One region of the Lysinibacillus sp. FSL M8-0134 genome, then DNA from elsewhere that is predicted to be linked to it. Evidence: riboswitches for the same ligand, from Rfam matches in the RefSeq annotation. Region 1 holds a riboswitch; the other holds the start of a gene.
The links. A riboswitch is a leader RNA that binds a small molecule or an ion and turns the genes downstream of it on or off. The one in region 1 is predicted to bind S-adenosylmethionine.
Positions count from the first base shown of each region.

Region 2: linked by a shared signal. The riboswitch ahead of MKY49_RS02180 (MetQ/NlpA family ABC transporter substrate-binding protein) and the one ahead of MKY49_RS07885 (YezD family protein) in region 1 are both predicted to bind S-adenosylmethionine.

Region 1 is NZ_JBBPAJ010000001.1:1,603,293-1,606,494, reverse strand. It holds gene MKY49_RS07895 (VOC family protein) at 1-580, opposite strand, end outside; gene MKY49_RS07890 (flavin reductase family protein) at 738-1,223, shown strand; gene MKY49_RS07885 (YezD family protein) at 1,314-1,469, opposite strand; SAM riboswitch class I at 1,539-1,635, opposite strand; gene MKY49_RS07880 (DUF418 domain-containing protein) at 1,806-2,900, opposite strand; gene MKY49_RS07875 (TetR/AcrR family transcriptional regulator) at 2,893-3,202, opposite strand, start outside.
Region 2 is NZ_JBBPAJ010000001.1:414,926-418,127, forward strand. It holds gene MKY49_RS02175 (methionine ABC transporter ATP-binding protein) at 1-860, opposite strand, end outside; gene MKY49_RS02180 (MetQ/NlpA family ABC transporter substrate-binding protein) at 953-1,783, opposite strand; SAM riboswitch class I at 1,873-1,978, opposite strand; gene MKY49_RS02185 (PPC domain-containing DNA-binding protein) at 2,101-2,604, shown strand; gene MKY49_RS02190 (pyridoxal phosphate-dependent aminotransferase) at 2,645-3,202, opposite strand, start outside.

The sequences.
Region 1 (3,202 bases):
ATACCTCCTGCCATAAACGAACTGTTCTCTGTAAATCCTTGACATACAATTGGATTGATTCCATTGTAATCGCTTGTTTTGTATCAATAGCACCGCTTGTCACTAATTGTGACAGACGTTCCTCATCTTCCTCTGCCCATTCAATTAAAAATGGAAAATCAATGAGAAGATCTGGTTTGCCAAAATGGAGAAGCTTCCACTTCACAATAGTGCCATCAGGTCTTGTTCGACTGCAAGCATCCGGCCCATATACATCATAACCTAATGCTCGTAAGCGTTGACCCTCTTCCTCAATTTTTTGGGTACGCAAGGCAATTCGTGAAAATCCTTGGCGCTCTTGATCACGTTTAAACGTATAATGTAAGGAATATGGGTATTGTGCTGCCTGCTCAAATAAATCACGATCATAGATAGCAATTTGTTCAATATAGCTTAAGCCAAAGTAGCTTAACGTATTATAAGTCCCCCACATCGTGTGCTGCCCACCATTCACTGTGTGGACATTTCGTTTATTGAAGAAAACCTTTATATTTTCTGGTGATTCCACTTGGTGAACCAGGTGATCAAAATATAAAGTCATGGCAATTCCCCTTTCTTTCCCCATTACCTTTACCTGTATGTTTAATTGGTTTAAAATTTACTCAAGAAAAGGAGTTACTAGTAGGATATGAAAAAAAAGTTCATTTTACCTACTTACTCCGTGAACTAATTTATATTAATAAAGAGGTGATATTTGAATGACAGATCAAGTAGCTGCTTTTAAATTGGCATTAGGTAATTACCCTACAGGCGTTACAGTTGTCACAACAAGTCATGAAACAAAACCTATAGGCTTAACCGTCAATTCCTTTGCATCTGTTTCAATCGACCCGCTCCTTATTTTGTGGTCACTCGATAAAAATTCTCAGCTTCATTCTTATTTTACGAATGCTTCTCATTTCGCGGTCAATATTTTAGCAAGCGACCAAGAACATTTATGTACACTATTTGCCAGTAAAATCCCTGATCGTTTTGCACAGGCACAGTGGTCCACTTCATCTTTAGGTCTACCGATTTTACATGATACAGCAGCTATTTTACAATGTAAAACGTTTCAGCAAATAGATGCTGGCGACCATACCATTTTTATTGGGCATGTGCAAGACATTACAAACGGGCAAAAAGAACCGTTACTATACCATCGCCGTCATATTGGGCAAATACCAAAAAGCTTTTATAGTTAATTTTTTAGACAAAAAAAGGGCCACTTGTAAGCAAAGGAAATCCTTCATGCTTATTGGTGGCCTTTTGACATCGTTCAACTGAAATCAATGTTATTTTTTCTGCGGAAATCTCTGTTTTTCAAGCCTATTAATTTGCACAATAACACCATCTTGGATCGTAATATGCACTTCACCAAATTCAAGATTTTGAATTGCCTTGGCAATTGCCTCTAATTTTTTATCATCTACCTTTACTGATTGAGCCATACGATACACCCCTTCTTTTTCATTCTTGTTGTACAAAAGAGGCCAACGCATCAAACTGATTGATAGCCCCTCCTATCTCTCAGATACCATCTGTTGGATTTGGCACCTAACTTTTCGGTTGCCGAGGCTTCGTTGGGCCAAGTCCCTCCACCTCTCTTGATAAGAGTACTGCGTTTCTTGACAATAATTCTATAATTCTACTATACGAATGTCAATATAAAATATTAGAAAACCTAGCTGAATACTTTGTAATATCAATCTTCTACATTTGTATGAGTCGATATAAATGTATTTTATGCCAAATCAGTAGTAAATAGATGACTACTCTCAAACTTTTTAATTGGACCATTTTCTCAAAATGAGTTCAAGTGGACCTCGTTGATGGATAGTCCTCCACCATATCGAAAAAAACACACAGCCTAAAAAATAACAACATGCATAGAGCATTGAAAAAACGACTGTTAGATTATTCGATAAATCGAAAACTTCTAACACAGTGATGCCAATAAAGACATGGCCAACATAGTGTGTTAAGGACAATTGACCCGTTTTAATGATTGCTTCTATTACTTTATTTTTGAAAGTTTCTACAAAATACATACAACCTACTATTATCACAATAGCCGAAGCCGAATTTGATAGAACATACATTATATTTGGTGGAATCGGTCCTGTATCAAATAAATACAACGCACTATCATGATCTAAGAAATATTTTGTCGAGAAGTGAATAATCACCTTTGAAAAAATTTCTATAATCACTCCTAACAAGATACCTACCGTAACTAATTTCTTTCTTAATGCCCTATTGGTTAAATCTAAGGTACCTACAATCATCCCAATGAGAAAAAAAGATATCCATGGAAAAACGGGATGGTAGCCATTAAACAGTAAATTTCTCATAAAACCTTCTACCGTCCAAAAATCTATATACTCTAATAAAATATATTTTGGATGCCACCCAACTAGATAATTGAATTGGATTTGTAGCCATTGGGAAACGATTATCACCGCACTAATTGTAAAAAGCATGGTTTTCTTTGAAGTTGCTATCAACAAAGCTGCAAGAAACATATAAACACCGTAATAATGTAAAATATCTCCCGTCCATCCGACCACATATAAAACCATCCCAACAACAAACAAAAAAAGAGCTCGCTTCCATAAAGTTAACTTACTTTGGCGAATAAGAATTGGGTCCTTTGCTTCCCTTGCTTTCCGCGTCATCAGCGCAGTCCCTATTCCTGCTAGAATGACAAATAGTGCAGAGGCGCGCCCCTCAAAAAGACTTTGCAATTGAATGAGCCATTGTGAACCATTGGCAGTTGAACCTGAAATAACGCCAAAGTTTACAATAAACATACCTAACATTGCTAATGCTCTTGCAAAATCTAAGCCCTCAATACGACGATGACCAAGTTGCTTATTCATCTTTTCCCCCTTGAATGACGCTATGTACTGCCTCCCTCCAAATAGCCTTATAGTTCAATTGACTACCAGTTAACATAAAATTGCCAATATTATCATAGAGCATGGCTAACATGTGGGCTTTCGCTTCTATGTTGGCATTTTCATCTAGCACCTCTAGTTGCACTGCGTATTGTAAAATATCATAAAATCTTGCTAAATAATCTGATTGAAGCTCTAATAACTGTTGCATGTAGTGGTCGTCGCGAGCGGCTAATAACAAATACTGACTAAATATTTTATTAAAATAAGGATCTTTGTCCTGT
Region 2 (3,202 bases), 1.2 Mb from region 1:
ACATCGTACACCTTCGTGACTTCTGCTAGTAATGGCTTACCCGTACTATCACCAAGGAATGTTAAACGAATGACACTTCCAGAAACGTTTAACTGCTCAATGAGTGAAGGGGATAAATTACGCTGAGAAATTGTATTTAAAAACTTTCTAGTAGTAAGGTGCTTCGGTTTTGCAAAAAGCTTAATAGCAGTACCAAACTCCACGACCTTACCTGATTCGAGAACAGATACCTCATCACATATTTTCTGAATGACATTCATTTCATGTGTGATGAGTAGGATCGTAATGCCTAACTCGCGGTTAATTTTTAACAACAATTCAAGGATGGCCTCGGTCGTTTCAGGATCGAGTGCACTTGTTGCCTCGTCACTAAGTAAAATCTCTGGCTCTTGTGCTAAGGCACGTGCAATAGCAACTCGTTGCTTTTGCCCACCAGAAAGTTGATTAGGATAGCTATCCAGTTTCTCTGTTAATCCTACAATTTCGGCGTATTTTGCTACACGGTTTTTTACTTCCTTGTCGTTATAGCCTAGTAGTTTTAAAGGCACAGCAATATTGTTGTAAACTGTTGCAGTTTTTAATAGATTAAAATGTTGGAAAATCATTCCTATTTTTTGTCGTGTTTGACGTAATTCATTTAGCGAAAGGGCTGTAATGTCCACATTGTCTATCAGTACTTTTCCCGAAGTAGGACGTTCCAGTAAATTGACACATCGAATAAGTGTACTTTTACCAGCACCACTATAGCCGATAACCCCATGAATTTGTCCCTTTTTCACATGAAGATTGATTCCATCCACAGCTTTAATGATCCCTTTTTTCGTCTTAAATTCTTTCGATATATTTTGTAATTGAATCATACGATATTGCTCCTTTCTCGTCCTTCTAAAAGTGAGAATCTGCTCATTTTCTCATGAGGAATACGGCAGATTCTTCTGCTAATAGAAGCATATTACCAGCTAGGAATCACAGAACCTTTGAATTCTTCTTCAATGAATTGACGTACTTCCTCAGATTGGTAAGCCTCAACAAACTTTTTAATGGTTGGGTCGTTTTCATTTTCAGCACGTACTACAATGTAATTCACGTATGGTGAGTCAGTAGATTCTAATAGAATAGAGTCTTCTTTAGGATTAATGCCGGCTTCTAGTGCGAAGTTTGTATTAATGGCTGCTACATCTACTTCACTAAGCTGTTTAGGAATTTGAGCCGCCTCTAGTTCAATGAACTGTAAATTCTTTTTATTTTCTTCAACGTCACGGATAGAGGCTGTTAAGTCTGCACCATCCTTTAGCTTAATATAGCCAGCTTCTTGTAAAACAAAGAGGGCACGGGCCCCATTTGTTGGGTCGTTCGGTAAGCCAAATGTGGCACCATCAGGAATATCATCAAATGATTTATATTTTTCAGAGTAAATACCCATTGGATTTAAAATAGTTTTGCCTACTGGTACTAAATCTGTATCGTGATCTTTATTAAATGTGTCCAAGAAAGGCTCATGTTGGTAGCTGTTTGCATCGAGATCGCCTTCAGCTAACGATGTATTTGGTAAAACATAATCAGAAAACGACTTTAGCTCAACTTCTAAGCCTTTTTCTTTTGCTACTTTAGCTGCTACTTCTGCAATTTGCTCGTGTGGGCCAGAAGTGACACCAACGACGATTTTATTTTCATCGATTGCCTCAGCTTGACCTTTACTATCTTCTTTAGAGCCACAGCCGGCTAGAGCTGCTACTAATGTAAGACTTGCTAAACCTACTAAAAATTTATTTTTCTTTTTCATGAAAATGACCTCCAAAATGTTTTTATCGGTTTTTTGAAAATAAAAAAACTCTCTTACAAACTAAGAGAGGCTCATGAAAAAGATGTCCTCTCTTATCTATCAAACGAAATTCGTTTGCAGGATTTAGCACCTTCCTTTTAAAAAGGAGGTTGCCGAGCTTCATAGGGCCAGTCCCTCAGCTACTCTTGATAAGAGATTTATAATATTTTTTTGTAATTCCGATAGAACTAATATAATTTATGGGGTATAGTAAGTCAATAAATATTTTTAAAATTTTTTATATTATTATAATTTTTTGTTATGAAAGAGGGAGAACAATGTCTGTAAGAGTAAATTATGGAATTGGTTCATTTGGCAAGGTTATTAGTGCTCGTATTCTAATGGGAACAGACATCATGGAAGGAATTGAGGCGCTCTGTGAGGAGAATCATATAGAGTCTGCTACAATTGTAAGTTGTATTGGGAGCTTCCAAAAAAGTAGCTTTGTTTATTTAGTACCTGATGAAACATCGCACATTAAAGTCCGTTTTAGTGAAGTCATTGAAAAAGAGGGACCACTCGAATTTATTCAAGGATCTGGTGTTGTCTGTAAACGAGATGGAGGATATGAAACACATTTCCATGGTTCGATGAGTGATCAATGGGGTGTAGTATCAGGGGGACACTTTCTGAAAGGTAGAAATCCCGTTATTACAGCGGACATTGTACTGGCTGAGATTCAAGACGTTCAGCATATTCGTAGATTGGATGAAGAAACAGGACATATACAATTTTATCCGCTAGAGCAAGGTTTAGAGCTACCAAGAAAAATCGAAAAATAGCATGCCCTGTAGAGAATGTATGCTACAGGACATAGTAGTATTAAGCGGTAAATAATTGTAATTGTTCAATTCTGTGAATGGCTTCACGTAAGCGTTCCTCGCTGACAAGTAAGCCAACACGTATATACCCTTCGCCATATTGACCGAAGCCATTGCCTGCGGCTACTGCAATATCAGCTTTTTCTAGCAATAAATCAGCAAATTGTTCACTAGTGTAGCCTACAGGTACAGGAAGCCAAGCAAAAAAGGAGCCCTTCGGAGCCGTAACTTGCCAGCCAATTCTTTGAGCTTCTTCAATTAATACATTTCGACGACGCTCATAAGTAGCCCTTAGTTCATCTGCACATTCTTGAGAAGCTGTTAGTGCCGCTGCTGCTGCTTGCTGAATTGCAGGGAATTGACTACAAAACAAATGATCTTGAATGAGATTAATAGCCGCAATAATATCGGCGTTACCAACGGCGAAGCCTATACGCCAGCCAGCCATATTAAAGGTTTTCGAAAGTGTATACATTTCAATACCAATGTCTTTTGCACCCTCTGCCTGTAGGAAGCTAATAGGTTTATTGCCATCAAATCCTATTGCTCCATAAGCAAA